3 regions of the Paenibacillus sp. FSL R5-0908 genome follow, and region 3 is predicted to be linked to each of the others. Evidence: riboswitches for the same ligand, from Rfam matches in the RefSeq annotation. Region 3 holds a riboswitch; each other region holds the start of a gene.
What was found. Region 3 has a riboswitch for cobalamin ahead of MKZ09_RS04495 (S-layer homology domain-containing protein). Riboswitches for the same ligand answer to the same signal wherever they lie in the genome.
Positions count from the first base shown of each region.

Region 1: it holds a riboswitch for cobalamin, as region 3 does, so the genes downstream of both, metE (5-methyltetrahydropteroyltriglutamate--homocysteine S-methyltransferase) here and MKZ09_RS04495 (S-layer homology domain-containing protein) in region 3, are expected to answer to the same signal.
Region 2: it holds a riboswitch for cobalamin, as region 3 does, so the genes downstream of both, MKZ09_RS05170 (DUF4430 domain-containing protein) here and MKZ09_RS04495 (S-layer homology domain-containing protein) in region 3, are expected to answer to the same signal.

Region 1 is NZ_JBBOUV010000001.1:5,369,313-5,380,236, forward strand. It holds gene MKZ09_RS24440 (winged helix-turn-helix transcriptional regulator) at 1-66, opposite strand, end outside; gene MKZ09_RS24445 (hypothetical protein) at 191-514, opposite strand; gene MKZ09_RS24450 (Gfo/Idh/MocA family protein) at 538-1,470, opposite strand; gene MKZ09_RS24455 (TVP38/TMEM64 family protein) at 1,637-2,257, shown strand; gene msrA (peptide-methionine (S)-S-oxide reductase MsrA) at 2,356-3,342, shown strand; gene MKZ09_RS24465 (DUF4349 domain-containing protein) at 3,433-4,548, opposite strand; gene MKZ09_RS24470 (DUF1540 domain-containing protein) at 4,976-5,128, shown strand; gene metE (5-methyltetrahydropteroyltriglutamate--homocysteine S-methyltransferase) at 5,273-7,576, opposite strand; cobalamin riboswitch at 7,732-7,937, opposite strand; gene MKZ09_RS24480 (undecaprenyl-diphosphate phosphatase) at 8,037-8,897, opposite strand; gene MKZ09_RS24485 (DedA family protein) at 8,948-9,571, opposite strand; gene MKZ09_RS24490 (FtsX-like permease family protein) at 9,589-10,924, opposite strand, start outside.
Region 2 is NZ_JBBOUV010000001.1:1,152,943-1,163,866, reverse strand. It holds gene MKZ09_RS05175 (methyl-accepting chemotaxis protein) at 816-2,522, opposite strand; gene MKZ09_RS05170 (DUF4430 domain-containing protein) at 2,725-5,289, opposite strand; cobalamin riboswitch at 5,460-5,662, opposite strand; gene MKZ09_RS05165 (GAP1-N2 domain-containing protein) at 5,790-8,786, opposite strand; gene MKZ09_RS05160 (hypothetical protein) at 8,783-10,045, opposite strand; gene MKZ09_RS05155 (beta-mannanase) at 10,128-10,769, opposite strand; gene MKZ09_RS05150 (vWA domain-containing protein) at 10,794-10,924, opposite strand, start outside.
Region 3 is NZ_JBBOUV010000001.1:985,870-996,793, forward strand. It holds gene MKZ09_RS04480 (hypothetical protein) at 1-488, shown strand, start outside; gene MKZ09_RS04485 (transposase) at 510-803, shown strand; gene MKZ09_RS04490 (cellulase family glycosylhydrolase) at 873-2,594, opposite strand; cobalamin riboswitch at 2,937-3,137, shown strand; gene MKZ09_RS04495 (S-layer homology domain-containing protein) at 3,302-8,905, shown strand; gene MKZ09_RS04500 (DUF4430 domain-containing protein) at 8,977-9,966, shown strand; gene MKZ09_RS04505 (energy-coupling factor transporter transmembrane component T) at 9,966-10,856, shown strand; gene MKZ09_RS04510 (ABC transporter ATP-binding protein) at 10,829-10,924, shown strand, end outside.

The DNA of each region.
Region 1 (10,924 bases), 4.4 Mb from region 3:
ACGTTTGCCTAAGAAAGAGAAGGCTGTCTCAAATCTGGGACACATCGAAATTTGATGTTCTTCCATTGTTCTCACCTCTCACTAGCGAAACTTACTATTAGTTAGTATATATAATATTAACACATTTCATCCCTGATGAACATCGTTTACTAAAAAAAGTTCATCTGACATTATCATTATATCCTCGTTGTCAATCCCCTGTATGTGCTTTAGATTCCCTTTGAGCAATCGCTTCTGTCACGATTTGCGCCAAGTCATCATTTCCGAATAAGGAGAGTACGCCGAGAACTGTGTCATCGGAGATATCCCCTGCTTCCTCCGCAGAAACCGTTAGGGCAAGCGCTTTTCGCAAGGCTTCATTCCCTTCTTGCTGTGGATAAGCCTGCAAATACAAACTGTGCGGGTCGAGTCCTTGATTCACGCACCACTGGGCGAATACAAGGATCATCATCTCTTCCTCACGCTTATAGCTTTCGATGATTTGTTCCTCCACTAATTTACGGTTGTCTTCCATAATTTACTCCTTTCTTAGAGACCTCATTCAGCAAGCTGAGCTGCCAATCTATGACTAGGCAGAACTGCTGAAGCAGCAATACTGCATAACTCTGGTGTATTTATATTGTTCAGGAAATGATCTACCACTCCACCAAAACCTCTTCTATCCAGCACCGTATCCCAGCTTCCAAAGCTCTGGGTCCGTGGCAAAGCATTTTTTTCATATAGCATGGCTTGGTCCAGATCTGCCACTTCCACCGAACGGCCATTACCGTGCAGCTCCAGCTTCTCCAAATCAACACCCGCCTCACGAACCATACTATACATACCCACTGAACCTTGCTCCCAACCCAGCATTCCAGATGCCTGCACAAGTCGCCCCTCTCCATTGGATTGAAGATTACTGCGAAGCAGCTCATACTGATCTCCACATAACCATAACAGCAGATCAAGCATATGAATCAAGTCGTCATGCACAGTCTCACGGCTGCTGCCTAACTGCAGCTTTGTGCGATGTTTAATCGCGTGGCAATGGCTAATTCCGCCGGCTTCCTCGAGCCAACTCTTGGCAGTGACATACATTGGGGCAAAACGCCGATTAAAGCCCACGCCTAGCAGCAGCCCTTTATTTTCTGCCAGCTCTGCCATCCTTCTGGATTCTTCCAGATCATAGGACAGCGGCTTATCTACATACACCGAAATCCCCTGTTCGAGACATTTTGTTACTATATCATAATGGGTCGTCGTTGGGCTATGCACAAATACTGCATCCAGGTCCCAAGACAACAGCTCGTCCAAATTTGTCGTTCCTTTAGGAAAACGGTAGGCATTAACAGCTTGCTCTACTGTTGTGGATGAGTGACTGAGAACCCCCACTACCTCAACTTGTCCATGCTGAGAGAGCAGTGGCAAATATACTTTGCGGGCGATATTGCCAATCCCGATGATGGCGACTCTTTTGCGTGCAGAAACGATCACTGATCTAACTCCCCTCTTTATAATTCAAGAATTTATCTCTCTCTTTGTTCTCTATAAATGCTATTATACCTGCTTGGCGTTCGCCGACAATGATCTTCACTTCAATATTTACTTTTTATCCCGTATGATGAGATGAATGAGTGGAAGAAAGGGTATATTAGCTATGAGAAAATGGTTCTCGATTATTCTTTATGTTTCGGGCACAATCCTTGCGTTTATCTACAGATATGACATCCTTAGCTGGATGAAAGAGGATCATAATTTTTTCGGCTCTATAGGGATCGCAACTTTACTGGCTCTCTTTCCAGTTGTACCGTACAAAGCGGTCATCGGATTTTTTGGTTATGCATACGGAAGTTTGGCCGGTGCTTTAATTTGCTGGGTAGCTACAACCCTTGCTGCCGCATTCCTTTTCGGCGTAGTGAAGTTCATATTTCAAGATCAAGCGAGAGCTTATCTGACTTCTATTCCCCTACTCGAAAAATTCACAAAAGGCATAGAACGGCGGCCCTTTGCTTCTATTGTCTTAGCACGTCTCTTGCCGATTATCCCGCAGACAGCAGTTAACATCTATGCCGGAGCAGCCGGACTGCCCTTCTGGAGTTATCTTGCTGCCTCAGCTATTGGAAAAATCCCAGGCATCGCCTTGTATGCCTTCCTCGGGGATCAACTGTTCCAGAACCCTGGAAATGCGATTATAGCCATTATTGTTTATGCCATTGTGCTTATTATAGCCGGGCTAAGCTTTCGTTACAGTTCACAGGAAGTAAAAAACACTAGGTAACAGAGAGCTTATTTGGCGGAAGCTGGCAGGCTGTGGTTATTTGCTTTATAATTAGATTGTGATCTATTTAATTGCATTACATGAATGGAGGGATATTAATGAGTGAACATCAGACTAACCATATAAATTCCAAGGCGGAAAAAGCAACCTTTGCAGGTGGATGCTTCTGGTGCATGGTCTCGCCGTTCGAGGAATTGCCAGGCATTATTAGTGTCGTCTCGGGCTATACAGGCGGGCATACAGTAAATCCTACCTATGAAGAGGTATGCTCCGAAACCACAGGACATGTTGAAGCCGTACAAATTACGTTCAACCCAGAAATCTTCCCTTATAGCAAGCTGCTTGAGTTATTCTGGCAGCAAATTGACCCAACCGATGCGGGTGGACAATTCCATGATCGCGGCACCTCTTACGGAACGGCTATCTTCACCCATTCTGAAGAGCAGAAGCAACAAGCAGAGGCTTCCAAGGCAGCTTTGCAAGAAAGCGGCCGATTCTCTAGCCCGATTGTAACCCCGATCCTCCCGGCAGCAACCTTCTATCCTGCCGAAGAATATCATCAGGGCTACCATCGTAAGAACCCGGGCCACTACAAACGTTACCGTAAGGGTTCCGGCCGAGAGAATTTTATCGAAACCCACTGGACACATAAAGAAGACAAACGAAGCTTGAAAGAACGTCTGACGCCACTTCAATTTGAAGTCACTCAGAATAGCGCTACAGAGTCACCTTTCCGAAATGATTTTTGGGATCACCACGGAGAAGGCATTTATGTAGATATCGTATCTGGTGAAGCATTATTCAGTTCGCAGGATAAATACGATTCCGGTTGTGGCTGGCCCAGCTTTACACGTCCGATCCGCGATTACGCCGTGAAGGAAAAGACGGACCTCAGCCATTTGATGGTTCGCACAGAAGTGCGCAGCAAAGTAGCAGATTCCCATCTAGGTCATGTCTTCGACGATGGCCCAGGGGAAAACGGCCTGCGCTACTGCATTAATTCAGCGGCACTGCGGTTTATACCAAAAGAGGATCTGGAGAAAGAGGGCTATGGCGAGTATCGTGTACTCTTCCAGCCTGTCTAATCTTCGATAAGCGAAATACTGTACTGTCTTATAGAAAAGCCTCCAATTCACGGTATACCCTGAATTGGAGGCTTTTTAATTCATAGGAGCTTATTCTTTATTCTCGTCCTCGTTAGCTTTCTTATCCTTTATTGAGGTTGTCACCTTTGGCTCTGCTGGTGCAGGGAATATCTCTTTGTTCAGTTCCCGATTTTCTTGCCGTATCCGCTGGGTCTGCTGCTCCCGTCGTGCACGGATATTTTTGCGGGCAAACCAAACGATGACTAAAATAATACCCGCACCGATTAGAATCGGCAATGCGCCTGCAAGAATTACAAAAATCCACTGAAACATAACAGATAGTGCGTTCAGGCTTCCTTTTAAAGCATCCGATGCCCGTTCTAGCAATGGACCTTGCTCTGCCTTTTCCTTCACGGCTAAGCTCTCATCCGTCTGGTACACTCTAAGCTCTACCGTTGAAAAGGATACGTTCTGATCTATATATCGCATTCTGCCTTTGATCTGCTCAATCGTTTCTTGAATCGAACCAAGCTCGTTTGCAAAGGCGACCAGATCACTTGATTTCGTTGCTTTTTTCATAAACTCAGTATATTGAGCTTCCATTAACTGCTTTGCCTTCAGGCGCGACTCCAGATCAACATACTCCTCCGAAACATCCTGACCTTGAATACTGCGCTGCAGCGATTCGTGTTTTACTTTTTCCAAATTATTCAGAAAAGGAGAGAACCCGGAGGCAGGCACCTTAAGGATAAACGTCCCCCCTTGCTCATATTGCGACATGTTCTCGTTAAACTCAATAATATATCCTTTAGCCATCGTTACCATGTTGCGGATTTCAGTCTGAGCTTTACCGTAGTCTTCTACTTCCATAGTCAAATTGGCATGATAGATTAGCTTCTTGTTCAACCCTTCCACGACATCACTGCCCGTGAATCCCGCGTTTCCTTGATCCGTGTTCTCTGATGTTAAACCTTTTTCAACTGGGGTTTCGTTGCCTCCCGCTGCTGTCTCAGCTTCTGCTGAGGTGCTTTTATCCGCTAATGTAGCTTTCGAAGATTGCTCAGTGGTTGCTGCAGCAGAATTACTCGTATTTCCGCCGTCACTAGCTAATTTGTCAGCCGCCGAATTGTTATCACCCGAACCACAACCTGCCAATACCACCGCAAGAATTAATAAACATAAGTAATGCAGACCCCATTTGCGCATTCTCATTCCTCCAAAAGTGTAGTGGTTATCCCTAGCATTGTAACGTTACGGAATGTCATGTTCTGTACAGATCTCTTCCGTCTCTCATTTCTTTGACGTCCCAAAACTTGGAAGGTTGCACAGGAATATGGAATTCCGGTAAATTTCTTTTGGTTTTCTTGTTGAATACACAAAAAGCCGCATTTCTGCGGCTCTTATTGGACATATTTTTGATGTGGGAGAGAGACCCGAAAGTTAAAGAACTCATTTGCTTACAAACTCATTATTTGGTACAATTACCACGTCTAACCTAGTAAAAAAAGCCAAATACCCTCTATTCATAAAGAATGAGGGCGTGACACGGCTTTGTTGAGACAAGCTCCACCTTGCTGAACAGAGCCGTTCATTGAATGATCCTATCAATTACTATAAGGGGAGGTGAACCCTCATGGCAAAAGACGTAGTTTGTGAAGTTAACTCGTGCACCCACTGGGCAGAAGAGAACAAATGCAGCGCTGAATCGATCTTCGTAGCTTTCCACAGCTCCCAAGAACCAAAACGCGCAGAAGAAACAGATTGCAAAACTTTCGAAAGTAAATAAGTAAATGCCTGAAGGGACCCTCCACGGTTCCTTCTTTTCTTTTTCATTCTAACAAGATTGAGAATTATTATCAAGTAGCTGATATAAAAAAATAAGTGAACTAAAAAGCCAGGGTAATTTACCCTGGCTCTAATTTATTTATGTCTATTTAGAAGCAATAACCCCTGACTTTTCCCTCGCAATAGCCGCAGCTCTTACCATGTTACGAAGTGCATCCTCTGTCTCCTGCCAGCCACGTGTTTTCAGACCGCAATCCGGATTAATCCAGAACTGTTCAGGATCCAGCACCCGCAGCGCACGATCGATATTCGCTGTCATTTCTTCTACAGCCGGAACCCGCGGGCTATGGATGTCATACACTCCAAGACCGATTCCTTTATCATAGTCCTGCTCCTCAAAGCTGATAATCAGCTCCCCATGGCTACGTGAAGTCTCGATGGAGATTACATCAGCATCCATAGCCGATATGGAATCGATCATGTCATTGAATTCGCTATAGCACATATGCGTATGAATTTGTGTCGTTGCCTTCACATGGTTCGTAGCAACGCGGAACGACTTCACTGCCCAGTTCAGGTAATGCTCACGGTCTTCTGCCTTAAGCGGAAGTCCTTCACGTATAGCCGGCTCATCCACTTGAATCATTTCGATACCTGCATCTTCCAGCGCTTTTACTTCATGGCGAAGGGCAAGAGCAATTTGATTGGCCACCTCTTCCCGGCTGAGATCATCACGTACAAATGACCAATTGAGGATCGTTACAGGGCCCGTCAACATTCCTTTAACCGGAAGCTTCGTCAACGATTGTGCATAGACACTTTCTTTTACAGTCATAGGCTGTATAAATGCAACATCCGCGTAGATCACCGGTGGCTTAACGCAACGGGAACCGTAGGATTGAACCCAGCCATTACTAGTAAACAAGTATCCATCCAGCTTTTCTCCGAAAAACTCCACCATATCTGTACGCTCGAACTCACCGTGGACCAGAACATCCAGACCTAGCTTTTCTTGGAAGGTAATTGCATCCGCGATCTGCTCACGAACAAATCCATCATAACGCTCCTGATTCCAGACCCCTTTACGCCATTTCAATCTCGCCTGACGCACTTCTACTGTCTGCGGGAAGCTACCAATTGTAGTGGTTGGCAGAAGTGGAAGCTGCCATTTCTCTTGCTGCACCTTTAAGCGCTCAGCAAAAGGCAGACTGCGTTGGTCCGGTAGAGCTGCAAGTGCAAGCACTTGCTCCGCCACATCCTTACGGCCACGCTCAGGTAGTGCGCGGAATGCTGCAATAGCTTCACGACTAGCGGCCAGCGCTGCTTTAGAAGCTTCTCCTTTATCTGCGAGGGCTGCTCCGAGCAGACTAAGCTCTGCAAGCTTCTCATCGGCAAAAGCTAACGCATTCTTAACTGTCGCCTTCAGCTTCACCTCACCTTGAACGGTGACTGGGACATGCAGCAGACTGCAAGAAGGCTGAAGAATAAGACGATCAAGCGGCACATGAACGCTGAGCTTTTCTACCAGTTGCAGCTTAGCGTCTAAATCGGAACGCCAAATGTTCCGTCCATCAATAATTCCGGCACCCAGCCATTTGTCCTTCGGCCAGCCAAGACGTTCGATAGAAGCCAGATTCGCTCCACCATCGTGCACAAAATCAAGACCCAAGCCTTGAACAGGCAACTCTAGCAGTGCCTCCAGCGGTTCAGCAGCTTCAAAATACGTCTGTAAAATAATATTCAAGCCCGGCACGGAGCCGGCAATTTCTGTGTATATCGAGTTAAGCAGTGTTAATTCTTCTTTACTTATGCCTGTAACAATCGCTGGCTCATCGATTTGTACCCAGCTTACCCCTTCTTGCTTCAGTTCCTGTAGCAGTTGAACATAGACTGGAACAAAACGTGCAGCAATCTTGGCGATATCTGCCGCTGCGTAACCTTTGGACAGCTTAAGGAAGGTATACAGACCTAAAAGTACCGGTTTACCTTCAATCCCTGCCTGCGATTTAGCAAAACGATAAGCCGCTAGAGGTTTATTTTCAGTCAGGCGTGGTGTTTGTGTGCCGATCTCTGGAACGATATAGTGATAGTTCGTATTGAACCATTTGGTCATCTCACAGGCAGTAGCCTCAGCATTACCACGGGCCATTGCAAAATAAAGATCAAGCCCGATGTCGCCGCCATCATACGTGTACCGTGGAGGTACAATTCCAAACATAACAGCCGTATCCAACACATGATCATAAAATGTAAAATCATTTACCGGAATAAGCTCAATTCCTGCCTCTTGCTGGGTCTTCAAATGCTGCAGCTGAATTGCTGCCATTTCGGAGCGGAATTGCTCCTCATTTATTTTCCCCTGCCAGTAGGCTTCCAGTGTCTTTTTCCATTCGCGGTTCTTTCCGATTCTCGGATATCCAAGATTGCTTACTTTTACTTTATTCGTCATCTCGATACACTCCCTCTTCAATCTCTTATTTCAAACTCCAAAGCTACTTGCTTTCCTATAAAAAAGAGCGCCCTTCCCTAAAAAAGTCAAAGGGAAAGACGCCCATGATATACCCATGGTTAACGTCTAACACCTCCCTATCTTCCGTAGGTGAAGCAGTGCTGTTGAAACAGGCAGGTCTCCTGGCTAGCGGCGTCAACATCTTGAGCAGTCTTCCCAGCAGTAGTAAATTGCCAGTGACCTCTGTTGCTCGAGATTCTTCCGTTACAGTGGCGGGACCGCATCGGCTTCGAACCGAATTTCCCTATTAAGCCTACCGAATTACTATTTTCCGGTCAGCACCTGTCTCCGATATCTTTCATCATTTGAGTGTCTTAATCTGATGTCATCATACGTGAAAGCCCCGGCAATCTGCAATAGATTACTGGGGCTTCTGTTATATCGATTCCTTATAACGGACTTAGAAAAATACGAAATATACTACAGCAGCAAGAATTATACGGTATATAGCAAACGGTAAGAGCTTGATACGATTGATCAGTTTTAAGAAGAAACGCATCGATAACAGCGCAAATAGGAAGGCACTAATAAAGCCAGCAATAAAAAACGGCAACGCGTCCATGGTGAAATATTGCCAGTTTTTCATCAGTGACAACAGACTGGCACCTGCCATGATGGGTACTGCCATAATAAACGTAAAATCAGCAGCGGCCCGATGGCTCATCCCGAGGAGTACGCCACCAGAAATCGTCGAGCCCGAGCGTGAAAATCCAGGCCATAACGAAAAACACTGTACAAGACCTACACCAAGTGCCTGTTTGTATGTAATCTGATCTACACTCTCAGTTCTGATCTTCTTTGGCCCAAACAGATCCGCAATAATCATTAATATAGCCCCGATCACTAGACCAATTAACACCGTTGAGGTAGAGAATAAATGCTCATCAATATAATCATTAAACAGAACACCTAACACACCTGCAGGCACTAACCCTACCAAAACCTGAGTCAGCTTGAGGTGCCCGCCCTGCTCCATCTGCGGTAGCTCCTCTGTTACAGGATCCAATTGCTTACGGCTGAAACGCTTTAAGCCTAACAAATCAATGAACCGATTTCTAAAAATCACAACAACCGCTAATATTGAACCCAGTTGAATAACTACTTTGAAGGTATTTGCCGTATATTGTCCAAATAACGCCTGTGATTTCAGCCACATATCATCAACAATAATCATATGACCCGTGGAGGATACTGGAGCAAATTCGGTTAAACCTTCAACAAGCCCCAAAATAATGGCTTTAATAATCGTTAATAGCTCCATGTGTTTCCCTCCTTTTTAATAATCATTTCTATTATCAGTCCTCCACCCGCTTAGCCCTCAGTGTTCATTCTCCGGCTGCGTTTGCGGAAGTACAGAAACCCAATAATAACTAATCCGCCAGCAATTAGTACATAGACTACATTGGAGTACACATCCATGTACATGGCAATGTCTTCCCAGGATTCGCCCAAAGCCGCGCCAATAAGCACAAGCAGCAAATTCCATCCCAATGTGCCAATCGTTGTGAAGATCATAAACACTCCAAATTTCATGCCCGACATTCCCGCCGGAATCGAAATCAGACTGCGGACCAGCGGAACCATCCGACAAAACAATACAGTCCAATAGCCATATTTATCAAACCAGGCGTCAGCCTTGTGGATATCTTTTTTACTGATCCGAATTAGGCCACCCCAGCGTTCAACCAGTTTCTCTAACCGGCTCACATCCAATAATCGTCCAATATAATAGAGGATTACTGCACCCAGTAGTGAACCAGCCGTGGCAGCAATAATTACACCAGGGATCGTTAAGCTCGTCGTAGTCGTCATAAATCCTCCAAAGGGCAGGATCACTTCTGAAGGAATTGGTGGAAATATATTTTCAAAGGCCAGCATCAGAAAAATACCGAAGTAACCAAACTGCTCCATAAAATCTGTAATCCATGCTTGCATCTTGTTACCCCCATTTCTCATATCAAGTTCTTCTTCAGGTTGCGTAAATAGCGGCTGCGAATAAAAAAGAAGTATAGTCCTTGAACAGCTAAATATCCGAGTAACACCGCGCCTGTCTCCGTTGCGATAGATAAGTAGAACAACCGTTGAAGGGCAATAAAAGCAAACACACTGTGTAAAATAGCTATTCCGACCGGCACAAAAAACAACAAAGCGAGTTGAATCGTAACTATTCGATTGAGTTCTTTATCCGTAAGCCCCATCTTGGACAAAGTGGAATATTGATTGCGATCATGATCAAGATCGGTATATAACCGGAAGTAAAGAAAGCTGCCCGCCGCGATAAAAAAGACAGTACCCACCAGCAAGGAAGCAAAAAGCATTGTGTTATACAATGTTTTCTGAAGTTCAAACAGCGTGCCGCTGATCACAATCGCATACGGAGAATCACTTTCATAGGACTGTTTACCTTTATGGGCAAGATCAGCTGCGATACCTACCGTCTGTGGAAAATCCTCTACATAAAAACCTGTATAAAGATCCGACTGCACGGGATCAATAGCGCTGTAAAGCTCATCACTGATCACGACACCACTAAAATCCCCGCCATCTCTACCATCCAGCTCCGGCAATAAATATTCGGCGATGGGGACTTGCTCGGTATAACCTATTTCTTTAATGGCAAGTCCTTGCTGCAAGGAATAGACTGCTTTTACTCTGCCTTCTGTTAAACTGCGATCCCGCTGCGATCCAATCATCACCAGACCATCGTTGCCCACCAGAACACGCTCATCTGTTGTGAAACCTGCACGTTGCAGGGCGAGATTATAATCACTGAAAGCAATCAAGGGAAGGCGTAAAGTGCGATCGGGTCCAGTCTGAGCTTCAACCTCAGCATATTTAATCGGAATACTAAGCGCTTCATAAGGGAGTCCGTGCGTCTTGAGCTCTTCCTTAATTTCGTTCAGATGCTGATCAAAAGGTACACCCGCCGGGTTTCCTTTGGCTACATAACCCACTGCTGCGGGATAATCCAATTTCAGCTCTCTGGAAAGTGTATGTATCGATGCAAATACCCCTACGGAAGTGAAGGAGACTGCAGATACAATCGTCACCATAAAAAACATTCGGCCATTCTCTTTCCAGCGGTAGGACAACCCGGATAAAGTGATGATATTCGTACGATGCCAATACAAGCGCCGAATGTCCTTAAGCAGCTTAACCAAACAAATACTTAGCTGGGTATAAAAGAGATACGTCCCGATAACCGTAATTGCAACGACCGGAAACATAACTTTCTCTACGGAAGCAGCTTTTGCAGTAGCCGCCATATAATAACCACTGATCAGCAGT
Region 2 (10,924 bases), 170 kb from region 3:
ATCTGCTGTGTCCGCCAAACCAGTGGGGATGAGTATGAGCCCACGCTATCGGACCCACATGACCTTAAATGCTGGATTTAGCTATATTTCGGATGCTATCGGTCCTCATAGCCGCTATTGGTGCAAAAACCACCCGTTATCAGCGTTTTCCACACCAATAGCTGCACTGGAGTCCGAAACTTTGCTACAAAGGCGATAAATGTGCAAATAGCGGCGGCTGTGTCCGATAGCCTGTGGGGGTAAGCATAAGCCCACATTATCGGACCCAGATGACATTAAACTGGGGAATATCAAGTAGATAGTGTGTTTAAAAAACTAGAGAACAGCCGGGGACAATAGGGTTACGGGTTACGGGGTACGGGGTACGGGGTACGGGGTACGGGGTACGGGGTACGGGGTACGGGGTACGGGGTACGGGGTACGGGGTACGGGGTACGGGTTACGGGTTACAGGTTACGAGGTATGAGCATACCGATCATCTCCAAGGTTTTTATTGTTTCCTTCCCTTCGTCTTGCCACTGTTGTCGCTGGAGCCCACATAGCATATGTTTGCCCGCAACCTACTGAGTCCAGTTTACGTCTAACCGCTCCTGACCTACTGAGTCCAGCTTACGTCTATCCGCTCCTGACCTACGGAGACCAGCTTACATCTATCCGCTCCTGAGCTGCTGAGTCCGCTTACATCTATCCCACTTGACCAACTGAGATCAACTGGCTCGCACTTGCTCCCAATCTGCTATAACCACAAACAGCAGAGCAGCGATCTCCGTTACTGGAGAACCGCTGCTCTGCTGGTTTTAACAATATTATGAAGCCTATAGTTTGAAGCTGGACAATGTCTTTTGCAGATCTTCTGCGAGCACCGCTAAATACTGAGCTGAAGCCGACATTTCCTCCATTGCCGATAGTTGCTCCTGACTCGCTGCACTTGTGTCCTGAACACCTTCTGCGCCTTTACTAGATATAACGTTGACCTGTTCCATAGCTGCTGCCACACCTTGTGATTCCATGGCTACATGAGCAACCGCTTCTCTAATTTCGGCTGTCTGTAAGGTAGCTTCTTTAATGGAAGTCTGAATCTCATGAAACGCTTGAGATACCAGATGACTTTGAACTACGCCATTGGTGACTAGCTCAGTACCCAAAGCCATGGATTCTACTGCGCTTTCGGTTTGCTTTTGGATATGTGTAATAATATCTGTAACCCGCAAAGAACTATTTCTAGTTGCTTCCGCCAGATTACGAATTTCTCCAGCAACTACAGCAAATCCCCGTCCATGCTCACCGGCCCGTGCTGCTTCTATAGAAGCGTTGAGCGCAAGCAGATTCGTCTGTGTAGCAATACCGTTAATCGTTGTAATAATTGTATTAATCTCTTGTGACAATGTCCCCAGATTAGAAACAATCTCCTGACTCTGAGTTACACTGAGGTCAATTTCCTTCATCTGCACAATGATTTGGTCTACAGCCTCTACTCCACGATCCGATGAACCGGAAACTACGCCCATTAGATCCGACATTTCATAGCTGCTGCCCTCTACGGCTGCAATATCATTGGTCATTGCTTTTATGGAACGTGTTGTATTGTTAATGCTCTCTGTCTGTTCATCAAAACCCGCGGCAATCTCTTCAGAAGATACAGCGATCATTTGTGAAGCCAATGAGGTCTGCTCAGCACTAGCGCTCATCTCTTCCGATGAAGCTGACAGCAGTTCTGCACTCTCTGCAATCCCTTGCATCATCTTCCGCAAGCCCTGCAGCATATTGTTAAATGAACTGTTAATTTGGCCGATCTCATCCTTGGCGGTGTACGTTGCTACCACGGTCAAATCTCCATCTTCTGCCCGCTTCATTAGTCCTTGCAGTTCTTTAAGGGGTTTTGTTATCAGTCGAATAATTGCAATACTAATTACGAAACAAATCACCCAGGCGAACGTAATCATTATGGTATTGTTTACCCGCATGCTTTTAGCGGTTGCCATGGAATCTGAATTGTGTTCATCAGCATCTTTAAGCAAAGAATCACTAATTCCTTTAAGTAGGTTGATCATTTTTTCACGGGATTCGTTAAATTCGCCTGAAAATACTTTATAGGCCTCTTGATTATGATTACTATCAGCAATCTTTATAATGTTATCCCGCTGTGCACGATAATCTGGCAAAAAGGACTCATACTCTTTGATTTTACTTACAATAGCAGGATCATTATACTGAATCGCTTTCACCTTGTTCATAAGTTCATTATTATCCTGAACCTTCACTTGGATACTCTCAGAAAGTTCTTTGTTTTTGCTGGCATTTACGCTAATCAAACGCTCCAAAAGATAGGATTCAATAGCCCGATTATTCGTACGCATCTGCCCTACGTAAGAAACAGGCAATAAATTTTCATTATATGTCTCATTTGTTTTTTCGGCCATTCGGGTCATCGTGATGATGCCTATGCCACCTACAACATTCACCATGATTACAGCGAATACCAAAAGCAACCCTATTTTGTATTTCACTTTCAAATTTTTCATCTACACTCCGCCTTCACATTATCTTATGATCTATCTATTTTTATCGGTCGGAAGGGCTAAGAGTTTGATGATTTTTTAAATATTGTGTCGAATAAAAGTATATATTGTCATAAAACGACTTTTCCAAAAAAATAAAAGGGCGGGCACCCGATCCGCTATTACTCCGAATCCCTGTGCCCGCCTAATTAATCATTCCTCTTCCTTATTCTCCAGAGGTATAGTACCAGTACAAAGTATCACCGTTCTGCAAAATATAACTGTCTGCACTGATGCTTGGATCAGCATCCCGGTTCGTTTTATACTTCCATCCGCTGCTTGGGCCTCCATCAAATTCAGCCAACCCGTCAATAGATTTCACGTAGATGCTTCCAGCGTTGCCGGATGATACTACCTTAGTACCTAATTGACTGACCAGTAAGCTATAAGCCGTTTCGCCCTCTTTTAGAGCTATTGTTGTACTGGCTAGGATGGTTCCTTTCCGGCTATCTCCAATCACTGAAAGGGTAGCGGTAGCTTTAACTGGAGCAATAACAGACGATCCGACAGTCAGAGACTGAGTATAACGCGCTACGCTCGGTACGCTGTCTTTAGCATAACCGGTAACAGCTATTGTATAGCTATTTGCTGGGAGACCGCCATCAACAACAGCCACACCTTGTTCATTCGTGATTACCTTCTTATCACCAATCGAAACCTGCACACCTGCAGCCGGTGACGTAACCGGATCAGAAGTGAAGCTTTCCTGATTCCACACCCACTTTTTCTGTGAAACCTTTACAGTAAAAGCTTCATTAGCTTTTGGCTGTGATGGGGAAAGCACCACAGAATTTACAACCTGTGTATTTTCTCCTGCATAATAGACAAGCACACGATCGGATTCCTGTAGTTCGAACGCATCCATACCCACACTTGGATATATCCACTCCCCGCCTCGTGATACCACGAAGCTCCACCATCCGTCGTAAGTACCTTGCGAAACTCCATGGATACCTGATACAAAGTTGCCATAAGACGATTTGGTGATATCTACTTTAAAATCATCGGTAGACCCTAGTTGTTGCAACGCTTCAAGGGCATTGGAGGCTTTCAAAGTCCCCTCACTAATCAACCCTTCCGGGCCTTCAACGGTTAGCGAAGCTGTTACATTCTTAGAAATCACTTTTAGAGCTTTTGTATATTTAGCAATCGTTGGGGCTTTGCCTTCACGGTAGCCAGTTACAGTCAGTGTATAGTCACCTGCGGGCACATTTCCTGAGAATACGGCCTCACCTTTAGCATTCGTCGTTACCGTCTGAGCTCCAATTTGGACCTGAACACCCGCAGCTTTTGCAGTTACAGGAGAGGAAGTGTTCGTAGCAGCGTCCCATTTCCACGTCTTACTAGTTACAGTGACGGTAAAAGAATCGCCCTCTTTAAGATTTGCTTTGGAAAGCGTAACGGAATCCACAAGCTTAGTGTCATCTCCGGCATAATAAACCAGTACCTGATCTGAATCTTTAAGTACAAAATCACTCATACCTACATCGGGATTCATCCATTTTCCGTCACGCGATACAACATACATCCATCCGTCATAACCACCAAAGCTTCCAGCAACAATATTTCCGATGCCAGTCACATAATTGCCCGAAGGATTCGTGATCGGCAAGTTCGTTTGAAGCGCCAGCTTCTCTAACGCTCCAAGTGCGTTGCCAGCATAGGCGTACCCTTGTGCCAACGTGGCCTGTGGCCCCTCAATCGTTACAGGAGCGTAGATTAGTGAGCTCTGAATGGAGGACTTGGAAAAATCGTATAGCTTATTGTTGCTTCCTTTATACAGCAAATTATAGGCAACCAGCGCCTGAAGCCCTTGCTCTGTCGCCAGAACATTACTGCTTCCACCACGGCTATGGGTGAAGCTACCATCAGCTAGACGATAGCTGAGCAGGTTCTCCATTAGATCCACTTTGTTTTTGGTGTATTCTAATCCACTAGGATCAACTCCAAAGGATGTGAGTCCAAGGATTGCTTGTGCGCTACTTTCAGCACTGTCACCGTAACCCCCATGGCTATCTTGAGCTGCGGATAACCAGGCTACGGCTTGTAGCCCTGCTAAGTAGGCTTCGGGATTATTTTTATGTGCCGCCAGAGCCGTCAAGGTTATCGCTGTCATATCAGGCTCACTTGTGCCTGAGGTTAGTGCAAAGCCCCCATCTGGATTTTGTTTGGAGAGAATCTCCGTAAGGAGCTTATCCGCCGTCCATTTCGCGTCACTTGGGATATTATATTTACCAGAATCCAGCGCAAGTAAAGCATATACCGGATTATTAAGCGTCTGTTCACTGAGCTTGCTGTTATTATAAATTTTCTCAATCAGATTATAGCCAGGAGTCGTTCCGTTACCAGCAAAGCTAGTAGGATCTGCACCAATCGCTCTCACTGCGAGCACGATTCGAGCATAATCGGTTACATTGGCGAAATTTCCAGCTGCATCCTTTACTTTTTTCTCAAGCTCTGAATGGTAACTGGCTGGCAGCTTATATCCTGCTTGCGCTAATCCAATAGCTTGCCAATCCGATTGCACGCCACCTTTCAAGAGATATTCTGCAGCCGCATAAGTCGCATCCGCAACATTAATCCGCTCCGCAGCAGTTGCTTCCAGACCGGAGCCAGCGCTCGCTTCTGCAAATATTTGTCCTGCCGGAGCAAGAGATGTTCCTAGAATTGAAATGACCATGAATAAGGCCAGCCCAAGTGCTACAAACTTGGAAGACATGATTTTCTTCATTGTTTAACCTCTTTCTGTATAAGAATGGGTACTGCTGGGAATAAGACGCATAACATAAAGACCGCCCCTTTAGAGGGCGGTCAGGGAAGATTACAAATCGAGGCTGAGGCGCTTGCTTCCTGCCAACAGTCCATCTGTATATGTTCCACATTCTTACCCCACGAAGAATAGAAACGCTCACGAAAAAGGCAGGTCTCCTGGCTGATGCTTCATCGCTGTTCTTCACCTTCCCACCCTACCTTAGGGGCAGTGGCTTATAGAAGAAAAACTCCGCACATACAGTGGCGGGACCGCGCCGGACTCTTGCACCGGACTTCCCTTTTAAGCAGACGACTAGATTGATAGAGTCTGCACCTTTTCCAGTATGTAGTATCTTATTTTGACATCCATAATCATATCTATTAATACATAGCATGTCTATAGAAAAGCTTAGTATGGGCAGCAAAAAAATGAACAGCATTACGCCACCTGCCGGTAGGTATTGCTGTTCAGAAAGCTTGTTATTCTGCTGTTCCTTCCGGACTTGCAGTTGGGGAAGGTTCAGCACTTGAATCAGAAGCTGGTGGAATATTAGGATCGGGATCTACGATCAATGTAAATCTTCCGGCTTTGATCATACTTTTCTCTAAAATTGTCGCTCCAGGCTCCAATGTAACCTCAACCTGATAGGAAGATTGTTCCCCTTCAGTCACAGCTGTTGCGGAAGGCAACCCAGTGCTATCCTCAGCATCAGAGGAAGGCGTAGGAGACGGAGATACATCAGCTACAGCATTAGTAGCATCTGCACCTTCTGCTGTTCCTCCAGTAGTGCCAGCGGCATCTGACTCGTCATCGGCGTTTCTCTCATCCGTCCCATCCGTTGACGGCACTGGACAAGTCCCATTCGTAGCAGCGACCTTAAAGCTTTTATCTATCTCTGTAGACGAAGACATTAAACTAATCTCAGTCGGTTGAAACTGCACACAGTCATCTGCACTTGCGAAGGTGAACACCAATATGCTGCTCCCCTTATCTCCTTCGCCGCTCTGATCCTTCAAGTATACTGAAGCCGGAGGCAGCACATTGCCTGCACTCTGAACAGGGGTCGGCTCAGGGCTTGTTCCCGGCAGAGCCGTCTTCGTATCATCCGGACGCAGCATACTGAATACGATAATTGCAATAATCACCAGAATACCCGTAATGGAGCCGGAGATTAAGAGTCGAAATCGGCTGCGGCTGATCCAGCGCGCCAGCGGGGAAGCCAGTTGGGAGCGGGCTTCATTGTACACATTTTGCAGAGCAGGCCGAGCTGCCGCGACATAGTTCTTTCGGAATTCCCGATTCTTGAACGCTTCACGATCACTGCTCAGGAAATACTTCAGAATCGCCTTACGGTAACCCGGTTGCAGCTTTTTATTCGAAACCTTAAATAAAGAATTTCCTTGCGACCAAGCAAAAAACCGATAGATGATTTCTTTGTCGGAACCGGCTTTACGCTTTAACAGCTCCAGAAGCGCATCGTAATCCAGCGGACCCCCTTCACGCTGAGTTGTATAGTAAAAGGCTAGCGGAAGCCGTTCAAAGGGTTCCAGAACACGTGCCTCTTTTAGCAAACGACGACCCAGTAGCTGCACATCGTCTAGTTCCTGCGGAGACAATCCTGTAAAAATCTCTTCATTTGGCTTCTCTTCACCAAACCAGCGGTAAGCTGCACGCAGCGCATTCTCTTTCTGCTTGCTAATCCTATCCAGTGGCGGCTGCCAATCGACAACATTACCATATCGTAAAAAAACTACCTCCAGAAGCTCCTCCTGCGTCATATCAGAAAGCGATAAGCGGTTCAGTAAGAATCTATCTGCTGAAGCAGCAAGATCCTGCATTAGGGAGAGTGCCTTAGGAGCAACTCCTGTTCCTTTACGGCGATCTTTTTCTGCCTTATCTACAATTTCATGAATTTCCGCCACAGAAGCCACCGGATCATGCTCCAGCTGGAGCTTTTCTAGCAAATAATCCTTCACAGCATTTTGAGCAAAAGACTGCTCTAACGCCACAGGCAGGAACCGCCCCCAATGGAGCACAAAGCTCAGAATATCCGCAGATCTGGACGCCGCAGCTAGTCTTGATTCCATATAAGGCTCAAGTAGCTGCTTACGGAAATAAGTTTCAGACATCACGCGCTGGAAGTAAGCTGCACTTAACTCATCATTACTCTCAATGATCCCGTAAGCAGCACTCAAAATATCCTTGCGGCCCGCTTCCACACTATGAAGCATCCCATTGATGAAATAATCCACGATTCTTACCCTGTAATTGTGATCCTTAAGTACAAAATACTCTTTAAAGCATTCCATAATCGCTGGATCTGGCACATTTCTTTGCCGAATCAGATCAAATTCCCGGTCAAACCGTTCTAAGAAAATATCATTCAAGCGGATTCTAGAATGAATTGCACCGTCTGGCTTTAGGTATGAAAGCAAACCACTTAGCACCGCACTCTTGTTTTCCGTATATAAATGCTCGTTCCCTTGCTCAATCTCATAAAAGATAGCCAGCTCATTATAGAAAGAAAGAGATAGCTTGTGCTCAGGACTCTCTCCACGCAGAATCTGATCGGCGAAGCTTACGAAGTCGTTAATATCTCCTGGATTCAGCAGTAACAGCTTCCATACCAAATCAGCATAAGGCTGGCGGGACTCGCCAAAATCGACATTCCCCATCCGTCCGGAAGCCAAATCAAAGGTATAATCCTTCTCAATACTGCGGTCACCGGGACGAAGTGAACCTTTTTCCACAAAGCTAAGATGTATATATTTACGGCTTTGCGGTTCATTCGCATACGTAATCACGCCTAATCTACGGCGGAATTCATACGGCAGCACGCTATACAGAATTTCTGTAAGCTCCACCGCCCGCGCGGACAACTCGGTGATAGGTACGTTTAGAGCCACGTAGATTTTTTTCTTACCTGCTACAGAGAGCATTACCGCTTGCAATAACGCCTTGAATATCCCTTCATCAATCCCTAGCAAGCGTAAGCCTGCGATTGGATCCGGGCTGCGGTCTGTGCGAACAACTGGAATAGAGGGCAGCTCCGGCAAGGTTCCACCAAGCTCTCCAGTATAACGCTCTGCAAAATCAGCATGCAGCCAGTCTCCATAGCTCTGCACAATTTCTTCGGAACGTGAAGCAGGTACTACATAGTTATGTGCAAAAAAAGCGCTTCGTTGGCCTGTGAAATCGGCCGCTTGATAACGACTAAGCCCAATAACTGTATCCCCGTTCTCAGCATGAAATAGGTGCAGCGCACCAGGATATGCAGCCTCATCCTTCTCCCCACGCGCGGTTAACTCCGCAGGAGCATCGTAGAGGCAGAAGGGATGAAGGATTTTTTTCACAAAATTATTGTCTAGACTATCTGATTTCGCTACCGTATCGAAGCCTTCTGTGGAACGAAACACTCCGCGACGTTCGCGGGTGTACATCTGTTGGGCGATTGTTGACCCTGAGAAAACATTCACGGGCCGTCGCTCCCCTCAATATACTTCAGCTTATGCAGCAGCCAAATAAAAGGCTCGTCTACACGAATCGGGCTTACTACACCCTCAATCTTTTGATTCACAGGGTTGCTGCCCAACGCAGATACTGCAAAATAACCCGTATTCGCGAAATAAACATCCATTGTATCTTTAAAGGGTCTGTCCACCTTACCAATAAATCTGCGAATTTCCCCGTCGATATTATGAAACTCGTCCATGTTTAATGTTTTGCGGTGAACATAGTTATTGAACACATTGCTGTTAGACTTGATGTAATCGCCATCTTCATCCTTGAGTGAATGCAGCATATCACTTTTGGCAAGCACAACCGCTGTTGGAATGTCTGTTTTGCTCTTTTCCTGATAGGCAATAAAATCACCGAACATCGTCAGCACCACATCGCGTGGCTCGTCATATTGTGAGACCCATTCTCCCGGGCGGTCACCGATGTTAATATGAATCTTTTCACGGATAGAACGGATTTGCAGCGGATCGACCATAAACAAAATACCCGCTGAGTTCTTGATATGCTGACCATGAAGTCCAAGATAATCCTGATCCACCATACCCTCACCTGCTACATCAAAGAATACAAGTGTCAGTGGCGGTTTATTTTCATCCTTAAAGACAAATTGAAAGATAAAAGGCTCCTGCATTTTTTCCTTCTGTGTAGAAGCCAGCAGATCCCCACGCTCAAAAAGCGGTTCCTCATACAATGTACGGAACTTACGGCTAATTTCTGCATTAAGCGGCATACAAGCGGCATCAAAATGACCTGCTGTAGTATGCTGCAATGTGTGGATCAGCGAGGTCATATACACCGATTTCCCGACTTGGGATGCCCCGATAATCGAGATGATGTTACTTGGCACCTTCCCGGCAGTCACCGGCAGCTCATTATGGCAGGACGGGCAAAGCCGTCTGCGCGTAAGCACACCGTAACGATCCGTAAGCCCAGTTAACACATGATCTGTGTAATGATGATATTCTTCCGGAATATCTGCCGGGTTGATAATCGCTTCTATGTCATCTACCGTATCAAGCCCGAAGCGCTCACGGTATTTGTTCAAGGCGTCATCCTCACCCAATGCGTAATTTTCATCGTCCTCCCGGCTGTGCATAGCCCGAAAGACGACATCCTCCGGAGAGAACTTGGTGAAGCAATACGGACACACTATATCGTAAAAAAGCGGCCGCGGCTCCGGCTGATTCTTTTTCATAAAACGGCTAAAAAAAGACATCTACTCATCCTCCCAAAAGTTGTATCTACGTACTTGCTATGAACGCACTGCTCATTACCCGCTTGTACGCGTAGACCAAGTCTCACTCCGGTACCAATTCGTAATAAAGCCCATATTTCTTGCCATCGGTGAAAAAGATGCGTACAAAATCATCCTTACCGATTTCAATCGGCGGAAGTACATTGCGTCCAGGAGCGAAATCCTGGACGAAGGGAAAGAGAATACCATCCTCTTTCCCTGCCGGATGCCCTCCACGTTTCTTGACATAACAGAGGACATCCCGTGCCACGGGTACTTCTGCCGTAATCGCCATATGTACGGTCTTTTGTTTTCCGAATAAGGCCTTTTTTTGTTGAATGGAATAATAGATCCGGGCTTTGCCTGCACTGACCATCACCCGGTTCACACCATCATTTTGCCTCACCAGGGCAGTCTGACCGTTCTCAGCAAGACGAGCAAATATCGTATAGGATATCAGACCGATCTCATCCAATCGATCACGATAACCATTGTTAGATTTGTATTCCTCACGAGTGTAGAGCTTCATACCGATCGGCGGATCATCTCCGGTTCCCATGTCAGCCGCTTCTGCGGAGGTTTTGTGGATGTACACCGCCTGCACGCCGTCCGGCCAGCGCCATCTCAGCGTACAGAATCGGTCATCCACTTGGGATGTCACATCCGTTATTCCCGGAGCGGAAGCATTAACCTCGGCGTACCTCATTACTGTAAACCCCTTTCCGCTACACTAGAATCCTTTGCTGTTCCGGCTTCTGCGCCGGCCCGGAAAGTTATCCGATGCTGGTGCAGGCGCTGCGTTATTGTTTCTTCTATTTCGATAAATACGTCCTTCACCTACCGGAATGACGCCTGTAAATA
Region 3 (10,924 bases):
AAGCAGCGGATGAGACTCAAGTGCCTACTCCAACAGCTCAAGTAGAATCCGCAGCACCTTCTGCCGAAGCAACTACACCTGTACCTACGAATAATGCAACAGAACAACCCCTAACATCTACGGCACCCGGCTCAAATACTGGGAAACTTCCAGAGGGGGTTAGCATTCAGAGAGTTATCAAGGAGGTTTCGTTAAAAGATAACTATCATAAAAAGGTTGAGCTGCTAACTGACGGAGGCAAGCGGGTCACCATTACAGATCCGAATCAAAAGATTGTTTTGCAGCAGATTGAATATGACGGAAGGATCACTGCGGTTAAGGGTAAACAGGTTACCGTTCAAGTGGAGGGCGGTAAAGAGCAAGCCTTAACGATTCCTGATCATATAGTCATTGAAGATGAAGACAAGCTCGGATTGAATAATGGCGTTGAAATCGAGTGGACGGTAAATGCAGAGGGACAAATCGAAAGTGTGGAGTTGGACGATTAAAAATTTACCGAGGTGAGCTGGATGAAATTTCTAATCGTACTTGGTAGTATTCTTGTTCCCATTGTTATGCTGATGTTACAGGGTAAATCGATAAAGTGGCGTATGGTTTTTAATGTTGTTTCGGTCTTAAGTGCGATTATCTTTGGAAACATTTCCGCCTTGGCAATTTACGAGATATTAAGAGATCATGCTGTGTTTATGACCTCGATCCATGCGATATTTTTGAATCCAATGTTTCTTATTACCGGAGCCTATCTTGGCGTATATTTAATTTATCGGTTGATGATAATTTCGTATGATGAGGTTTATATGTGATGGGTAGAATACAAATAGGGATGTTCCCTGAAGGGACACCCCTATTTGTGTTGTTAACAGGACCGATGCTTAAGAGGACTTTCCTACAACGTTTGTTCCGCTCTTCGTGATCTTGTAGGTGATAATATCCCCATTCCAGAAGTGGAACTTCAGGATAACCTCGCCGTCTTTAACATCTTTAAAGAACGCGGGAAGCAGCTTGATTTCTTTAGTGTTATAAGAAGGTGAGAAGGTATTGCCGAATTCCTTAAATGGAGTCCAGTCCTGCGGACCTGCATTGCCACCAGCGGTATATACAGCTTCCATTGTGGCAAGCTGGTTACCATTAAAGGTGGTCGGAATGGCAAAGGATTCAGTCGTGCCTTTTGCATCGCTTAATTTAGCTGTGTCATACACAATGACCTTAAGTCTCCACGCAACACCCTTGTTGAATTTCAGAGTCAGCACGGCATTTTCACCGTATTTTTGGGAAGCTGTGAGCTTTTTGAGTTGACTGGCTTTGAGGATGAGCTCCTCACCATTTAAGGTGTAATCTTTACCTTTGGTCAGATATTTTCCGTTGGCACTAATGGTGGTTAGCTTATTGCCGTTCAGGTTTAGCTTAACCTTGGTATCTTTGATTTGTGCCCCTTTTTTTAGGTAGACCAAATCGCTTTCGGTGCTGGAGGAACGCTCCTTCAGACCAGACATTAATACATTGTGGAGTTCAGGGTCAGACCACTTATAAGTTTTACGGTTGAAATGCTGCCCGTTATCCCAGAGCATGGAAGTCATTTTCTTTTCTTTCAAATAATAAGTCAGATACTCGAAGAATTTAAGCTTCTCGCCCTGTTCAATCACACCCGTGTCTTTATCGAAACCTAATAAACCAAATTCGCCGACGATGACAGGGATGCCTTTAGCTACAAATGTATTGTAAACGTTATCAAAAGTTTGAGTGATATCGTTTTTTGTATCTTTTTCAAACGTGGTGTAGCCGGCAATGTTCACACTAAAAGGCCAGAAGCCATAGAAGTGAACGGTCGCAATAATATTTGGATCGTTCAGAGCCGTAATCGTCTTATAGAGATGATCCATTCTTGTTTGCGTAGGTGAAGACTCTAATGAAGGTAATACAAGTGGGCGGAGGTCGTTTTTCCCACCGGATTTCCGCACGATTTGATAGAAGGAGTTATTAAGTTCAGTAAGCATTTGCTCCATTTTTGCTTCGTCTGTGCTTCCACCATCGGTGAACCGAGGTTCATTTATGCTCTCGAACATCAGCTTATCGGATTTGTCCTTGAAGCGATCGGCAATTTGAGTCCAAGCTGCATTATAACGTGCCAGCGTTTCATCGTGTTTTTCTTCCATATGGCTTACCCATAGCCAGGAATCGTGATGGACATTAATCATGACATAAAGCTTGGCGTCCAGTGCCCAGCCGACAACTTCTTCCACACGGTCGAGGTAGGCCTTTTCTAGGGTATAGTCTGGTGCCGCACCCATGTGAGTATCCCAGGTCACAGGAATCCGAATGCTTTTATAGCCTTGAGCGGCGATCTTTTTAATAAGATCTTGGGTCACACGTGGATTGCCCCAGGAGGTTTCATCCTCACCTGTAGCATCTAAAGTATTGCCAAGGTTCCATCCGGGCTGCATTTCGTCTACATAGGATTGGATCTTACTCTTTGGCGCTGCCTTAGCTTGTTGCTCGTCCTTAGTTGCAGCTGCGGCCATGGATGAGAACAGAGAGAGCAGAAGAGCGGTGACAAGTGTCAATGATAAGAAGGATTTCTGGATTCGCGTAGTCATTGAATTCTCCTTTGTGAGATAATTTAGGATGCTTGGACCTGGCTTTGACGCTGTACTTGGTGGTTAGATGAACATAAACACCTCCATTTTTTATTTTGTAAACGCTTTCTTAATATACCCTAACATAGAATACACTTAGCGAGTACCTTACTAATTTGTGGTAAATTCATATAAGAATTAGTGATTTAAACTGATTTCCCCCACAGTTGGATAAAGAAATTATTTAAATAACCCCTAGTCGTAGAAATTGGTTATTCAATAGGATTATCTCTAGCTGCCCGTTATACAAAAAAGAAATATAACATGACAAAAGCATATATATTAGTTATGATGAAGCATGAAAATTTAAAATTAGAAATAGGTGCCAACTATGATAGTTGCGGAAGTACAATCATAGATTGGTTAAATGGAAAGCGGGTGTGAATCCCGCGCGGTCCCGCCGCTGTGAAAGAGGAGTCCTTGCAAAATGCCACTGGGAAACTGGGAAGGCAGCAAGGGTGATGATACTTGAGCCAGAATATCTGCCTTTTTCTGTTACACCATCAAACTCTACGATCGATAGAGAGGTGCTTGAATAGTGTTGGCCAGCGATTATTGTGGTTCACTATCTTAACCTCTTGACGTTTATGTTGAGTGGTTTTTTTGTGGTTATAAGAAAAGTTTATTCTGTTTTTTATCATAGGTATGAAGGGAAGGGTTATGGAAAAATGAAGAAAAATAAGTTTTTAGCGTGGTTACTAATTGTAGCTGTATTTATTACGACATTCTCTACAAGTGTAATCCCGGCTCAAGCAGATGGAGCAAGCTCTACCCTTAAAGGGTATGTATCTGTATCCGTAGAGAAATTCTCCTTAGGCCAAGGGTATATTAAGGAACCTATTAAAGTTCCGATTTATGAAGGCGATAATGGCGCATCTTTAATAACACGTGCGCTAGGTGATGGGAATTATAGATATTTAGGAAATATAGATAGTGGTTTTTATTTATCAGAAGTTAAAGATAGTGGCAGAAGTGAAGTCAATATTCCACAATATATTTTAGATATGATTTCAGCCGATGGGAAAACAGTCGGCACTAAAGCAGACCCAGAGTGGTTAAGTCAGTTTGACTATACCTCCATGTCGGGTTGGATGTATGCAGTAAATAATGTGTTTCCTCCGTTTGGGATGACCGATTATAAGCCTCAAGACGGTGACATCATTCGAACTCAGTTCACCACTTATGGTTATGGTTCTGATCTTGGCGGCTGGGGGGAAATCCCAGTTCAACTTGCCAATAAGGATGCTTTAACTGCAGAAATCGCCGAGATTAACAGTGCCCCTAATAAAGAAACTATTTTGGACAGACCAGTAGTGCAATCGGCAGTTTATCAAGCCTATTCCGTGCTCGAAAACATGGCAAGCTCTCAAATAAGTGTAGATCATGCGCTTGTCGGTCTTAACAATGCATTAGACATAGAACCCCCTGTTATTACAGTAAGTGGCATACAAGATAAACAGGAAGTATCCAATAAAGAAATAAGCTTCAAAGTAGCTGTCACAGACAATGTATATAGTGACATTACTCCAGAAGTGAAGCTGAATGGAGTTACTTTATCACCTGCAAATGGGGAGTACAAAGCTACTCTGAATTCAGGCAGTAATGCAATTACTGTAACGGCTCTTGACGGAGCTGGAAACAAAACAAATGTAACTTATCAGGTTACTTACAAACTGGAAACTACAGTTGCCGTCAAACAACAGTTAGATAAAAACCTTGCTTATATTTTAAATACTGTAAAGAATCCAACGTTCGGAACAGGTAGCGGAGAATGGTCAATCCTTTCTTTGGCTCGGGCGAACTATACAGTACCTAACGGTTATTACGATCTTTATTACAACAATGTAGCAACGAAAATAGCATCAACCATTAAAACGGATGGAAAACTCGACGCCAATAAAAGCACAGAGAATTCCAGAGCAATATTAGGACTTACCTCTATCGGAAAAGATATCACAAATGTTGCGGGATATGATCTGAGAAAAGCACTGGCTGATTATCAATATATCCAGAAGCAAGGCAATAATGGTCCGATTTTTGCTCTGATCGCGTTAGATAGCCATAACTATGAGATTCCTGTAGTTGATGGAGTTACAGAACAGACCACAAGAGAAAAACTAGTTCAGTACATTTTAGATAAAGAGGTTAAAAAAGGTACAGCAGAGGCCGGTGGCTGGGCATTAGGCGTAACCAAAGCCGATGTCGATATGACTGCGATGGCAATGCAAGCTCTTGCACCTTATTATGCAACCCGTGATGATGTAAAAGCTGCCGTGGATCGGGCCATTCAATGGCTGTCCGATAACCAAAACAATCAAGGCGGATTTACAAGCTGGGGAAGCACTAGCAGCGAAAGTATCTCACAGGTAATTGTAGCCTTAACTGGTGTAGGCATAGATCCGCACACGGACACTAGATTTGTTAAAAGTGGAAATTCGCTTATTGATGCACTGCTTAGCTTTGCTGCACCTGAGGGTGGATTTAAGCATATCCTCACAGGCAAAGTAGACAATATGGCAACGGACCAAGGTACGTATGCTCTTGTGTCCTATGATCGTCTGATCAATCATAGCAACCGTCTCTTTGATATGAATGATGTGCAATTAGAACAACCTACTACTGTAGTAGCCAAACAACAATTAAATAAAAGCCTTGCCTATATTCTAAATACTGTAAAGAATCCAACGTTTGGAACAGGCAGTGGAGAATGGTCAATCCTTTCTTTGGCTCGGGCGAACTATACAGTACCTAACGGTTATTACGATCTTTATTACAACAATGTAGCAACGAAAATAGCATCAACCATTAAAGAGGATGGAAAACTCGACGCCAATAAAAGCACAGAGAATTCCAGAGCGATTCTAGGGCTTACCTCTATCGGAAAAAATATCACAAATGTTGCGGGATATGATCTGAGAAAAGCACTGGCTGATTATCAATATATCCAGAAGCAAGGCAACAATGGTCCGATTTTTGCTCTGATCGCGCTAGATAGCCACAACTATGAGATCCCTGTAGTTGATGGAGTTACAGAACAGACCACAAGAGAAAAACTGGTTCAGTACATTTTAGATAAAGAGGTTAAAAAAGGTACAGCAGAAGCTGGCGGCTGGGCATTAGGCGTAACCAAAGCCGATGTCGATATGACTGCGATGGCGATGCAAGCTCTTGCACCTTATTATGCATCCCGTGATGATGTAAAAGCTGCTGTGGATCGGGCGATCCAATGGCTGTCCGATAACCAAAACAATCAAGGCGGATTTACAAGCTGGGGAAGCACTAGCAGCGAAAGTATCTCACAGGTAATTGTAGCCTTAACTGGTGTAGGCATAGATCCGCACACGGACACTAGATTTGTTAAAAGTGGAAATTCGCTTATTGATGCACTGCTTAGCTTTGCTGCACCTGAGGGTGGATTTAAGCATATCCTCACAGGCAAAGTGGACAATATGGCAACGGACCAAGGTACGTATGCACTTGTGTCCTATGATCGTCTGATCAATCATAGCAACCGTCTCTTTGATATGAATGATGTGAAACTGGAACAACCAGAAGAACCGGGGCCTGGGCAACCAGAGGGTCCGAAAGAACTTCCGTTACCTTCTGGGGAGAACCCGAAAGTAGAAATCCCAAATGACGCTAATGATTATATCGTTCCGATCAGCACTGGAGATAGCAACAAAGAAATCACAGTAGCTATTTCGGAAGAAAATCAATCGAAGGTTAGTGTCAATTTACCAAGTAACAGCGACCTTCCTCAGATAGAGGCCATAAAAGGTAACGTATCTGTAGTCATTCCTAAGGGTGCAAAAGTTACAAGTGGGGATGCCTCTGCGATTGAACTGATTTCAGCTTTAACCGGTGCAGAATCTGCACTAAAAGATAGTGTGAATCAGATTATTCCCGGGGACAAGAAGCTTGATAACATTCTTCAAGCATTTTCCATGGGTGGTAGTGCAAGAGTAGAATTCAGTCAATTTATTACGTTAACCTTTAAGGACCTTAAAGGAAAAGAAGCTGCTTATATTCAAAATGGCACCCCTCATGCCATTCAAAAATTTGCAAGTGATGACTTAGGTTTTGCAAGCGGTAAGTCTGAGTATGCCTATGATAGTGGAAATGACTTAATTGTAAAAACCAATCACTTCACTGACTACATTGCGTATGCTTCCAGTGCAGTACAAACACCTGGCGGCGACGGTGGTAGCGGAAATGGTGAAGGAAATGGCGGCAACAATGGTGGCAACAATGGTGGCGGAACCACTCCATCGAAACCATATGTAACCCTGTCCGTGGATAAGCTTACAATTAATAAGGGATATGTTGTTCCATCTGTACAGGTAGAGCTACAATCTGGTGACACGGTGTGGTCTGTATTAAAAAGAACATTAGATAGCCGCGGTATCGAATATCGAGATTCTTGGAGCGGTAAATATGGAAGTGTGTATGTAGAATCGATCGCAGGCGATGGAGAATTTGACCATGGCAGCGGCAGTGGATGGATGTATAATGTGAATGGAGTCTATCCTGATTATGGTGCATCTTCATATAAACTAAGTGCCGGGGAAAGAATTCAGTGGCGTTATACTACGAATTTGGGTGTAGATCTAAATGCACCGATACCAACTACAAGCCCTACTCCAACCCCAACGCCTAAGCCTGGTGCTACTCCTGCTCCTGGTGGGGGAGCTAATCCGGAAGCCGGCGTTGATCCAAATGTGAGTCCATCTCCAACAGTGACTCCTAAGGATCCTAACCAGAACACGAATGATATTAAACAACTGTATACAGATGCTGATAAGATCTCTTCCTGGGCTTATTCAGCGATTGAAACAGCTACGGTAAAAGGATATATCCAAGGTAACAATGGTCAGGTGAATCCGAAAGCTTATATCACAAGAGCGGAGTTCACTAAGATTCTCGTTTCTGCATTAGAACTTGATATTAAGAGTGATAAAGGCATTACCTATAAGGATGTCGCTCTAGGCGATTGGTTCTATCCATATGTGAATGCTGCGCATAAGGCAGGTCTAATCACAGGCTTTAATAATGAGTTTAAGCCAAATGACAAAATTACTCGGGAGCAAATGGCCGCAATTATCGTCAGAGCATTGGCTATCCCGGCGACGAAGCCAGGAACAGCGATTAAAGATATCAACACAGTATCGGCATGGGCCAAAGCAGATGTAGAGACCGTTGTTGCGACTGGTTTGATGTTAGGCGATGATAATCAATTTAAGCCTAAAGAGCTTGTAACTAGAGAAATGGCGGCTGTTGTAGCTACTAGAACCCATGATTATAAGAGTGGGAACAAAGTGGTTAGTCCAACTATTCAGAATACAGCAGTTAGTTCTTACATTCAGAACACAGCTGCCTTTTTGCAAAAAACAGTAACAAACCCGGTCATCTCCTCGGTTGGCGGGGATTGGACAGTATTTGGGCTGGCACGTTCTGGTGTGAAGGTTCCAGATAGTTATTACGCTAAGTACTATGCGAATGTAGAAGCAACTCTTAAAGAAAAAGCTGGGAAGCTGCATAGCGTAAAATATACGGAATATGATAGAGTTATTTTGGCATTAACTTCAATCAACAAAAATATTGATAAAGTGGCGGGTTATAACCTACTTGTACCTCTCGCGGATTTTGATACTGTAATTAAGCAAGGTATTAATGGTCCTGTGTTTGCTCTCATTGCACTGGACAGTAATCATTACGACATTCCTGTGGTTAAGGATGTAAAGACGCAGACGACTAGAGAGATGCTCATTAATTATATTTTGGGCAGAGAGATCAGCGGCGGTGGATGGGCACTAGGCAGTAATGCTACAGCGGCTGATCCAGATATCACGGGGATGGTCATTCAAGGCTTAACGCCGTATTACAAAACCAACGCCAAAGTAACAGCTGCTGTGGACCGGGGGATTGCTTGGTTATCCAAAACACAGACAGCAGACGGTGGTTTTGCAAGCTGGGAATCTACAAATTCCGAAAGCATCGCTCAGGTGATTGTAGCTTTAACTGGCCTTGGTATTGACCCGCATAAGGATTCCAGATTTATTAAAAATGGACATTCCGCAGTAGACGCATTGCTTAGTTTTGCTGCACCTGAAGGTGGTTTTTATCACGTGAAGCAGGGTGGAGTAGGCAATGGAGGCGCGCAACCAGGAGAAGTAGATCTTATGGCTACGGATCAGGCGATGTATGCACTGGTTTCCTATGATCGGCTCGTTAATGGCCAGACACGTCTTTATGATATGACAGACGTCAAATAGAATTATATTTAGAGAGATAAGCAAGGGTAGCGTGTATACCCTTGCTTATTATTTAAGGTGGGACTAGAGAAATGAACAAGAAGAAATGGTTAACAGCGATACTAATCATAGGTGTATTGGCTATCGCCTTCTTTTGGGGCGGGGATTACCAGAAGAGCCCAAACAAGGTCGCTAATAGTAGCGTTGAGACACAGGTTATAGAGCCAGAGAACACTGCTTCCGCAACAAATGTTGATGTTGAACCCACTGAGGCAATCGCTACCGAGACAACGGAGATAACACCTTCAGCTACGCCAAGTGAAACAGCTAAGCCCATTGAAACCCTAAAACCAAATGAATCGGCAACACCAACGGAAGCTGTAACACCAACAGGAACTGCAGCACCAACAGAAGTTGTAACGCCGGCCGCAACAACAAAACCTGCTGCAACGAAGCAACCGACCGCAACGCCGAAAGCGGCTAAACCGTCCGTGCCGGAAACGAAAGCGACGGCAAAACCCGTAACAAAACCTGATTCAAAAGTAGCGACAACAGAAACCAAGCAGGAACCGAAAAAGGATAAATTTCTTACCGATCCAGTGCCAAGCGGGAAACCTAAACCAGTGGAATGGCAAGATGCAACGGTAGATAAGAAGAAGCAATTAACGGCTACCTTGTCCGTCTCAGCGGCAACAATTTTAGATAACATGGATATTTTTAATAAGGATAAGCTTGAAGTATTGCCGGCAGATGGTATCATTTATAAAGCGCAGAAGGTAACCTTTTATGAAGGTGAGTCTGTGTTTGATGTTTTACTAAGAGAAATGAAAAAGAATAAAATCCATATGGAATTTAGCATGACGCCGATCTATAACAGTAATTATATTGAAGGCATAAATAATCTGTATGAATTCGATGCTGGAGAGCTCAGTGGATGGATGTACAAAGTAAATGGCTGGTTCCCTAACTACGGCAGTAGCCGTTATGTTCTCAAAGATGGCGATGTCATTGATTGGGTATACACTTGTGATCTAGGTCGAGATGTGGGTGGTTATGTTGCCACAGGAGGAGCTCAGAAATAATGAAGGATAGCTTTTCTACCTTTCATCCGTTTGTGAATTTTCTATATTTTGTTGTTGTATTGCTGTTTAGCATGGTGTTCATGCATCCTATATTTCAAGTGATTGCCCTTATTAGTGCTGTAGCCTACTCAACTATGTTAAAAGGAAAAAAGGGCATCCGGTTTAATCTGCTTTACATGATTCCTTTTCTGCTGTTTATGGCAGTGATGAATCCTGTTTTTAATCATCAAGGGGTAACGATCTTGTTCTATTTAAACAACGGGAACCCTATTACGAAGGAATCGATTCTTTATGGCGTGGCAGCGGCGTGTATGTTTGTGACGGTAATTATTTGGTTCTCCTGTTATAACGTCGTGATGACCTCGGATAAGTTTATTTATATATTCGGAAAAATACTGCCGGCACTGTCGTTGATTTTTTCGATGGTGCTTCGTTTTGTTCCTAGATATTTAGCGCAAATCAAGGTGATTTCGAATGCTCAAAAATGTATAGGCCGGGATGTCTCACAGGGGAATCTCCTCGCGCGTGCGCGGAATGGGATTACGATCCTTTCCATTATGACCACCTGGGCTTTGGAAAATGCGATTGAGACAGCGGATTCCATGAGATCGAGAGGGTATGGATTGCCGGGCCGTACAAGCTTTTCTATCTTTCGGTTAGATGCCCGAGACAAAGTAGTCCTCTTGATCATGACAGGCTTAATTGCGCTGGTAGCCGTAGGGGCAGTGATGGGTGAGAACACCATGAGATTCTATCCGTCGATTAAAGCGAGCGCAATTACGCCTTTTAGTATTCTTATATATATCGCTTATTTTGCGTTATGTATGATCCCAGTGCTCATCAATATGGTGGAGGCAATGAAATGGAAATCTATCGAATCGAAGAACTAAGCTTTACTTTTCCTGAACAAGAGCAAGCGGCTCTTTCGAATATTAATCTAACGATTGAAAGTGGAGAC